DNA from 3 places in the Synechococcus sp. OH30 genome. Region 1 is predicted to be linked to each of the others. Evidence: predicted binding sites of a transcription regulator. Region 1 holds the regulator's gene; each other region holds the start of a gene.

What was found. The regulator NtcA, encoded in region 1, controls nitrogen genes in cyanobacteria. The targets are predictions, from matches to a motif close to GTANCNNNNGNTAC.
Region 2: NW830_RS04055 (ferredoxin--nitrite reductase) is a predicted target of NtcA. The motif match lies at 1,807-1,820, and genes of this name have one in related genera.
Region 3: NW830_RS00590 (DUF4278 domain-containing protein) is a predicted target of NtcA. The motif match lies at 1,454-1,467, and genes of this name have one in related genera.

The regions. Positions count from the first base shown of each region.
Region 1 covers NZ_JANSIP010000003.1:252,414-255,689, forward strand. Annotated here, with positions in the region: gene leuB (3-isopropylmalate dehydrogenase) at 1-863, shown strand, start outside; gene ntcA (global nitrogen regulator NtcA) at 969-1,640, opposite strand; gene NW830_RS05490 (M61 family metallopeptidase) at 1,789-3,276, shown strand, end outside.
Region 2 covers NZ_JANSIP010000002.1:244,727-248,002, forward strand. Annotated here, with positions in the region: gene mutS (DNA mismatch repair protein MutS) at 1-1,555, opposite strand, end outside; gene NW830_RS04055 (ferredoxin--nitrite reductase) at 1,877-3,276, shown strand, end outside.
Region 3 covers NZ_JANSIP010000001.1:107,210-110,485, reverse strand. Annotated here, with positions in the region: gene NW830_RS00595 (methyltransferase domain-containing protein) at 1-721, opposite strand, end outside; gene NW830_RS00590 (DUF4278 domain-containing protein) at 1,005-1,421, opposite strand; gene NW830_RS00585 (cation:proton antiporter) at 1,618-3,276, shown strand, end outside.

The sequences.
Region 1 (3,276 bases):
GCCCTGAGCAGGCTTTGCTGGGCTTGCGGGCTGGCTTGGGGCTGTTTGCCAACTTGCGTCCGGTGAAGATCTTTCCGCCCCTGGTGGAGGCCTCTTCCCTCAAGCCGGAGGTGGTGGCCGGGATCGACCTGGTGGTGGTGCGCGAGCTCACCGGTGGCATCTACTTTGGTCAGCCCCGCGGGATCTTCGTCGATGCCCAAGGATCCCGACGCGGCGTAAACACCATGGTCTACACTGAGGCCGAGGTGGACCGCATTGCCCGCATGGCTTTTGAACTGGCCCGCAAGCGGCGGCGCAAGCTCTGCTCGGTGGATAAGGCCAATGTGCTGGAAGTGTCGCAACTGTGGCGGGAGCGGGTCAATGCCGTGGCAGCGGAATACCCTGACGTGGAGCTGTCCCATCTGTATGTTGATAACGCCGCTATGCAGTTGGTGCGCTGGCCGAAGCAGTTTGACGTCATCCTGACAGAGAACCTCTTTGGGGATATCCTCTCCGATGAGGCAGCCATGCTAACTGGCTCCATTGGCATGTTGCCTTCCGCCTCTTTGGGAGCTGCCGGCCCTGGTCTATACGAGCCAGTCCATGGCTCAGCTCCCGATATTGCCGGTCAAGACAAGGCCAACCCTCTTGCCCAGGTGCTCTCTGGGGCAATGCTGCTGCGCTACTCTTTGGATCAGCCCCAAGCTGCCGACCGCATCGAACAGGCCGTTGAGACAGTTTTGGCCCAGGGCTACCGCACCGCCGACATCTACTCGGAGGGGATGACCCTTGTAGGCTGCCGCGAGATGGGAGAAAAGATCCTGGCCGCCTTGGCTCAACAGCAAGCCTCTCCCCAAGAACCGCCCTCAGCCGCCGGCGGTTAAGTAGGGGTTTGCTTGCTGCTGCCTCCCTCTCCTGCAGGGAGGGATCACCCCGCCAACCAGTGGTGCGGCCATTCCCGGAAACGGCCGTGGGGCCAGGTCCTCCTCCTAGGCAAAGCGATAGCTTAGCTGGATTGGGTCGTGGACAGTGATCTTTTTCTTGTGGATGGAAATGTAGTTCTTCTTGCGCAACTCTCCCAAGAGACGGGTAATGGTGACGCGGGTTGAGCCAATGGCTTCGGCAATGGCCTGGTGAGAGAGCTTGAGGTCGATGGTCACGCCATTGGGACCGGGCACGCCGAAGTCGCGGCAGAGGATCAGCAAAAAGCTAACCAGCCGGGAGGCCATGTCGCGGTGGGCCAGTGTTTCAATCATCATCTCTGTCTGCAGGATGCGAGAAGCCAAGCTCTTGAGCAGCAGCATGGCCAGCTCAGCGTTCTCCCGCACAGACTTTTCCACCTGCTCGATGGGCAGAGAGAGCAGCTCGACGCGAGTGAAGGCTACGGCATGATAGAAGCGGTCGGAGCGCTGCCCGGTAATGAAGGAGAGCACCCCAAAAATGCTGTTTTCCCGCAGGAGGGCGACAGTAATTTCCTCCCCCATTTCGTACACCCGCGACAGCTTAACAGCTCCCTTGACCAAAAAGTAAACCCGCTCCGCCGGATCGCCGGGGAGGAAAATGGTCTTGCCACGTTCAAAGGTTTCGATAACTGGAGGATGGTGAGGCCCTCCTAGCTGTTTAAAGGCTGCAATGAGAGATTTTTCTGCAACGGCCACCACGGGATTCGACAACCTCTCAAGGTCAGTTTATCTCTAGGATCAACTCCTAAACCCAGATCAAGCTGCCTACGATTCGAAGACTACCCTAGACTCTGGATATCTTTGTAGCAATAGCTACATTTCTCTTGTTGCGGTAGGGGAAGATCGTATGGGGATTGCCACCCTCTCTCGCCATAGCCGCCAGCACTTTACAGTACGGATGCCAGAGCCAGCCAACCACCTTTTGGAGGTGGAGCTGCAGATTCGCGAAGTGGAACCGGAGGTGCCTCTGCGGCTGCGGCTGCCAGTGTGGACGCCGGGATCCTACCTAGTGCGGGAGTATGCCCGCCATGTGCAGGAGTTTCAAGCCCTGAGCGAGCAAGGGAGCCCTTTGGCCTGGCGAAAGGTTGATAAAAACACCTGGGAGGTCAATCCAGCGGGGTGTTCGGCGGTCACCATCCGCTATCGGGTCTATGCCTATGAGCTGACGGTGCGCACCAACCATCTGGATCTCACCCATGCCTATTTCAACGGGGCAGCGCTCTTTCTCTACGTGCTCGGCCGCGAGCGGGAACCCTACACCTTGACGGTGATCCCTCCTCAACCCGACTGGCGTGTCGCCACCAGCTTGCAGCCCTTGCCCGCCGCTGAGGATCCCAATGCCGGCTGGTCGTTCCTGGCGGCAGACTACGACGAGCTGGTGGATAGTCCGGTGGAGGTGGGCCTGCACCAGTTGCGGTCGTTTGCAGTGGAAGGGATCCCGCATTACTTCGTGGTCTGGGGAGCAGGCACCCTGGATTTGGAGCAAGCGGTGGCCGATGCTGAGAAAATTGTCCGGGCCACTGCAGCGTTTTTTGGCGGGTTGCCCTACGACCGCTACTGGTTTATTGTGCATTTGTCCCCAGGGGGATTTGGCGGCCTAGAGCACAAGTACAGTGCTACCCTCAACTATTCTGGCCTGGAGCTGCATCAGCCCCAGTCCTACCGCCGCTTTTTGGCGCTGCTGGCCCATGAGCTTTTCCATGCTTGGAACGTCAAGCGGCTGCGCCCTCTGGCTTTGGAGAAAATTGACTACAACCAAGAAAACTATGTGGACTGTCTGTGGTTTTGCGAGGGGGCGACCAGCTACTACGAAAACGTGATCTTGCTGCGGGCAGGGCTCCTCACCGCCAAAGAGTTTTTACAGATCCTATCTGAGCGAATTGGCCAGCTGCAGCGTACTCCGGGTCGGGCCGTGCAATCGCTGCAGGAGTCCAGTTTCGACGCTTGGATCAAGCTCTACCGTCCCCACGAAAATAGCCTCAACAGCCAGGTTTCCTATTACCTAAAGGGCGCTTTGGTCTGCTGGCTGCTGGATCTGCACATTCGCCACCTTTCGGGGGGCCAGGGATCCCTGGACACAGCCATGCGGGATTTGTGGCAGCGCTTTGGCCGGTTTGAGAAAGGCTACACCCACCAAGACCTGCGGGAGGCCTTCGAGCGGGCAGCCGGCGCCGATCTTGGCCACTTTTTCTCTGCCTACGTGGAAGGTACGGAAGAGCTGGACTACAACGCTTACCTCCACCCTTTTGGCCTCACCCTTAAAGCCCACTTCAGCCGCCCCAACCCTAGCCCTTACCTGGGTCTCCACTTCAATGGGGAAGGCAACCGCATCAGC
Region 2 (3,276 bases), on a different contig from region 1:
CGCGGCTGATGCTGAGGTAGTAGCCAAAGGCCTTGTTGAAGCCGACTTTGAGGGTGGGGATGCCGGTGCGCTCGCGCTCGGTTTTCTCCAACTGGGCAATCCACTGGCGGTCTTGCTCCACCTGCTGCCGCAGCCTGTCCAGCTCCGGATCTACGCCAGGCCGGATCAGCCCCCCTTCGGTGAGCACAGGGGGCGGGGAGGGCAAGAGGGTGTGCTCGATGCGCCGGCCCAGGTCAACCAGAGCGGGATCCACCTGCTGTAGGCTCTGCAGAAGGGGAGTTTGGGCTTCGGCCACCAGCTCGGCCAGTTGGGGCAGTTTGCCCAGGGAGGAGCCCAGGGCCACCAGCTCGCGCGGGTTGGCGGTGCCGGAGGCGACGCGGTTGGCCAAGCGCTCCAGGTCGTACAGAGAGTCTAGAAGGGATCCCAGGCGGGTGCGCAGGGAGGGGTTTTCCAACAGCTCCTGGATGGTGTCCTGGCGAAGGCGGATTTGCTCTGGATCCCGCAAAGGCTGCAGCAGCCAGCGGCGCAGGGTGCGCCCGCCCATGGCGGTGCGGCTGTGATCCAAGACCCAGAGCAGGGATCCGACAAAGGCCCCCTCGCGGATAGTCTGGGTCAGCTCCAGGTTGCGGCGGGTTTGGGCATCCAATATTAGGTAGTCGGTGAGCTGGTAGGTGCGGGGCGGGCGCAGGAGCGGATGGCCTCCCTGGGGAGAAGGCTGCACCAGGTTCTTTTGCGTTTCTTCCAGATAGTGGAGCAATCCCCCCGCCGCCCGAATGGCCAGGGGCAGCCCCTCGCAGCCCAAGCCCTCCAGGGAGCGCAGGCCATAGGTCTGCAGTAGGTTGTCCCGCGCCACCGCCAGCTCAAAGGGCTCCGCCGGGCGCAGGGTATAGGTGTACTGGCCGGGTAGGCCCAGGGGAGCGTGGGAATCTCCAGGCCGCATCAAGCCCAGGCCCAGCCCTTCCTCGGTGGGCAGCAGGATCTCCGCCGGCTGCAGCCGGGCCAGCTCCTGTTCTAGCTGCTCTTGCCCCTCACTCTGGCAGACCCAGAACTCGCCGGTGGAAATGTCGGCGTAGGCCAGGCCCCAGGCGGTTTGCTTGGAGCCTCGCAGGCGGACAATGGCCGCCAGGTAGTTATTTTGCCGCGCCTGCAGCAGCTCCTCTTCGATGACCGTGCCGGGGGTGATGACCCGCGTCACTTCCCGCCGCACCAAGCCTTTGGCTTGATCCGCCGGCTCCATCTGGTCGCAGACGGCTAGGGCATAGCCTTTGGCCACCAACTGGGCGGCATAGCGGTCAAAGGCGTGGTAAGGGATCCCGCACATGGGCACCCGCCCGATGGCCCCTGCCTCTCGCCCGGTGAGCACCAGCTCCAGCTCCCGCGACACCAGTTGCGCGTCCTGGAAAAACATCTCGTAGAAATCCCCCAGGCGGTAGAGCAGGATGGCGTGCGGGTATTGCCGCTTCAGCTCTACGTAGTGCTGCATCATGGGGGTGAGCAGGGCGGGATCCACCTGCAGGGCATCCCAAGTGGGCTCAGGGGCAGCGGAAGAAGTCATAGCACCAATGCTTCAGGACGGCTCTTCCAACCCAAGCTAGTCGGCTTCGGCCATTTATGATCTTCCCCCTCTCCCTGGGCAGGGCGGTGAGGGCAAACTGCCTGTGGCCAAGGACAGTAGGAGGTTTGCGATGGGGGCCAAGCACCGTCATCGGGAGTTGACCCGGAGACACCCTGGGGGCAAGCCAGGCGGATCCGCTATGCGCTCCTCGCAAGTGAGTTATGACAAAACGGCATAACTTGTTACGAAGTGTAACGGCAAATACCAAAGTTAACGGTTGGCCATCGCTAAGGTAGCCGGTGTTCCCCTACGGCAGCGACGATGGCGAACCAATTTGAGCGCCTCAAAAGCGAAAAGGACGGGCTGGCGGTCAAAGCCGAGCTGGAAGCGTTTGCCCGCATGGGCTGGGAGAACATCCCTGAAGACGACCGGGATCACCGCCTCAAGTGGCTGGGGATCTTCTTTCGCAAGCGCACGCCCGGCCAGTTTATGCTGCGGCTGCGCCTGCCCAATGGGATCCTGACCAGCGGCCAGATGCGGATGTTGGCGGCGATCATCCATCCCTATGGAAAAGATGGCGTAGCCGACATCACCACCCGGCAGAACCTGCAACTGCGCGGCATCCCCATCGAGGAGATGCCCCAGATCTTGGGCTACTTGAAGGAGGTGGGCCTGACCAGCATCCAGTCGGGAATGGACAATGTGCGCAACATTACGGGATCCCCCCTCGCGGGCATTGACCCAGATGAGCTGATTGACGTGCGCGGCCTCACCCGCAAGGTGCAGGACATGGTAACCAACAACGGCGAGGGCAACCCTTCCTTCACCAATCTGCCGCGTAAGTTTAACATCGCCATCTGCGGTTGTCGCGACAACTCCGTTCATGCGGAGATCAACGACCTGGCATTTGTACCGGCCTTCAAAGCGGGCAAGCTGGGCTTCAACGTCTTGGTGGGGGGCTTTTTTTCGGCCCGCCGCTGTGCCGAGGCCATCGGGCTGGATGTCTGGGTGGATCCCCGCGATGTGGTTCCTCTGTGCGAGGCGGTGCTGCTGGTCTACCGGGATCACGGCCTGCGGGCCAACCGGCAGAAGGCGCGGCTGAGGTGGCTCATTGACGAGTGGGGCCTGGAGAAGTTTCGGGCGGCTGTGGAGCGGCAGATTGGCCATCCGCTCTCCAGGGCGGCGGAAAAAGATGAGGTGGTCTGGCAGAAGCGGGATCTCCTGGGGGTGCATGCCCAGAAGCAGCTGGGCTTGAACTTCGTTGGCCTGCACGTGCCGGTGGGACGGCTGAATGCCCTGGAGATGATGGAGCTGGCCCGCCTAGCGGAGGTATACGGCTCCGGGGAGCTGCGGCTGACGGTGGAGCAGAACGTGCTCATCCCCAATGTGCCCGATTCGCGGGTGGCGCCGCTGCTTAAAGAGCCGCTCTTGAAAAAGTTCTCCCCCAACCCGGGGCCCTTGCAGCGGGGGCTGGTGTCCTGCACGGGCAATCAGTTCTGCAACTTTGCCCTCATCGAGACCAAAAACCGCGCCGTGGCTCTAATGGAAGAGCTGGAAGCCGAGCTGGAGATCCCGCAGACGGTGCGCATCCACTGGACGGGCTGCCCCAACTCCTGCGGCCAGCCCCAGGTGGCCGATATCGGCCTCATGGGCACCACCGCCCGCAAGGACGGCAAGCCGGTGGAAGCGGTGGACATCTACATGGGGGGAGAAGTAGGCAA
Region 3 (3,276 bases), on a different contig from region 1:
CTACCAGCCCCGTGGCTTCTAGTGCTTCCACAAAGCCTTCAATGCTAGAAAAAGCGGGGTGCGACCACTGATCCAACAACTGCCGCATCACCAGCCGCTCCCAGAAGTTGAGGGGCTTTTGGCGGTCGTCGCGCTGGTTCCAGTCCGCCACCACCAGGATGCCGCCTGGCTTGAGCACCCGCAGCATCTCGCTGGCGTAGCGGGCCTTGTCCGGCATGTGGGGCCCCGCCTCAATGGACCAGACCACGTCAAAGCTGGCGTCAGGAAAGGGCAGGTTGAGGGCATCCGCTACCTGAAACCGGACGGGGAGATCAGGGGGGGTGAGCTCTTGGGCCCGCTTCACCTGCTGGGGGCTAATGGTAATGCCGGTTACGACAAAGCCATAGTCGCGGGCCAAGATGCGACAACTGCCGCCAATGCCACAGCCCACATCTAGCACCGTCGTCCCCGGCGGCAGCCGATCCAGCCCGCCCCAGCGCACCATCTCGTGGACAAAGTCGTGTTTGGCCTGGATGAAGTTTTTCCGCCGCGGCGGGGATCCGTAGTGGCCAAGGTGAATATGTTCGCCCCAGTAGAACTCCAGGATTCCATCCCGCGTCCACTCGTCGTAGGCACGGGCTACGGATTCCGGGGAGCGATACTTACGGGCAGTCAGCACATAGGCTACCAGTCCTCCCCCTAGGAGCAGAGCTGGGGCCAGAATCCAAAGCATTAGGTGCATCAATTACTCGGGTCGAGGGCGACCGACCCTTCTAGACTGCTAAAGGGAGCAGGCTTTGGCGCGATCCCTGCTTAGCTCTTGCACAGCTCTGCTGCCCCCGGTAAGACGGCAACAGATGGACTCCAAGAGCCTGCTAGGGCATTATAGCCTCGAAGAGCAACCTCCTGTCCTTTTCGGGGCCTCTCTGCTTCTCCTAGGAAGTTCAAAGTAGCCAAACCTTGCCCACCTGCTAGCTGCAGAAGGAGCCTTAGTCCCACCCCCTAGGAATCCTTTTGCCTGAGGACTAGCTCAGGCTAACTCGTGTGCGGTCGTAATCTAAGCGGAAGGTGGGGTGCACTTTCCCTTGGATACGGTTCCAGAAGTTGCGCACGTTGGTATGCAGGCCAACCCGTTCTGTACCGCGTACCAGCATTGCCTGCTGCCGAATTCGAATAGCGCGTTGGTGGCCCGCCATTAGGAAGCGAGCTAGCTCATCCAAAGCGTGGAAACGCCTAGGAGCTGCTGCTGACTCGGCAGCCTGGGAACGAGAGGCTACTCCCCGGTAGAGAAAGTCCAAGTTGGTGGACAAAACCGGCGGCTTGGTCAGGTGGCGGAACCGCCAGTCCAGCCCCCGATAGCGGCCCCCCACTTTGCCCGGGGAAACAGTTGCCGCTGTCGGTGAGGGGGTGTAGCTAACGCCACGGTAAGAGAGTTTCGTCATTTTCGCCTCCTTTGGGGTAGCTCCTTACTTCCGTATTATAAGCTACCGTTTTGAGGTTTTCTATGTAACCTTTAACAAATTTTAGCCACCCTCCCCGCGACTGCCCCTGCTGGCCTGGAGGAGGCTGAGATCTGTCCAGGGGGCTGAAGAAGGCAGTATCGTGGAAGAGCTCCCAGGATCGGCTACAAATTTCGGGGTGAGCGTCCCTGTGCAGGAAGACTTTCGCCTAATTCTGGACATTGCAACAGTGCTGGCAGCAGCGGCAGCAGGAGGGTTTCTCGCTGCACTGCTCCGGCAGCCGGTGCTCTTGGGTTACTTGCTGGCCGGGATCCTAGTGGGGCCGACAGGGTTGGGGTGGATCAAAGAGGTGGTGCAGGTGGAAACCCTGGCCCAGTTTGGCGTGACCTTTTTGCTGTTTACCTTGGGGGTGGAGTTTTCCCTCAAAGAATTGCGCCAAGTGCGTGGGATTGCCCTGGGCGGCGGTCTTCTGCAGATTGGTCTCACGATTGCCATCACGGCGGTGCTGGCGGTGGCTAGCAGCTGGCTGACACCCGTGCAGGGGATCTTTTTGGGGGCAGTGCTCTCCTTGTCTTCCACGGCGGTGGTGCTCAAAAGCCTCACCGAGACTAACCAGATGGACACGCCCCAGGGCCAGGCCATGCTGGGGATCTTGATCGTGCAGGATTTAGCAGTAGGGCTAATGCTGGCGGTGTTGCCGGCTTTGGACGCTCCTCTGCCGGAGCTGGCGGGATCCCTGGCTAAGTCAGTAGCAGAAATTGGCCTGGTGGGCGTAGGGGCGGTGCTGGGTGGTATTTGGCTGGTGCCTGCTCTGCTGCGGCTATTGGCCCAGCAAGAGAGCAAAGAGGTATTCCTCCTGGGGGTGATCAGTCTCTGTGTGGGGATTGCTCTGTTGACAGAGCAGCTGGGCATTTCCAGCGAGATTGGGGCCTTCCTGGCCGGGTTGATGATTTCAGAAGTGGAATACGCCGACCAAACCCTGGCCTACGTAGAGCCCTTGCGAGATGTGTTTGCCGCCCTCTTTTTTGCCGCCATTGGCATGCTCATCGATCCTCACTTTATTGCCGACCACCTGATGCTGATTCTAGGGCTGGTGGGGCTGGTGATGGTGGGCAAGTTTTGCCTGGTGGCGCCTCTAGCGGGGCTGTTTGGCTATCCCCTCCCGGCAGCGGTGTTGGTGGGGCTAGGCCTTTCCCAAATTGGGGAGTTTTCCTTTGTCCTGGCCAGCGAGGGGCAGGCGCTGGGGCTGGTGTCGCGGCAACTGTACTTGCTCATCGTCAGCACCACCGCTGTTACCTTGCTTGTTACTCCCTTTTTGCTCAAGGGGGCGCCGGGGCTGCTGAGGAAACTGCAAGGTATCCCCTTTGTGTCCCGTTGGCTAGCAGCCGACGAGCAGCCTCGCGACTTGGATGCCAAAGCTCCCCAAGAGGGCCACGTGGTAGTGTGCGGCTACGGTCGGGTGGGGCAGGATGTGGTGCGCATTCTGCAAGCCCGCCGCCATCCCCTTTTGGTAATTGACTCCTCAGAACGGGTCATCCAACAGTTGCGCTCGCAGGGGATCCCCTATCTCTACGGCAATGCTGCTAGTGCCCCGGTGCTGGAGAAAGCTGGCCTAAACCATGCCCGCGCCCTGGTGATTGCCCTGCCGGATCGCCTAAGCACCCGCCTCTGCCTCAAACAAGCGCTGAAACTGGCGCCCCACCTGGAGGTAGTGGTGCGAGCCACCCACGAAGAGGACATCGAACAGCTCTATCAGTTAGGGGCCAGAGAGGTCGTCCACCCGGAGTTTGAGGCCAGCTTGGGGCTGTGCAGCCACGTGTTGCTGAAGCTGGGCGAG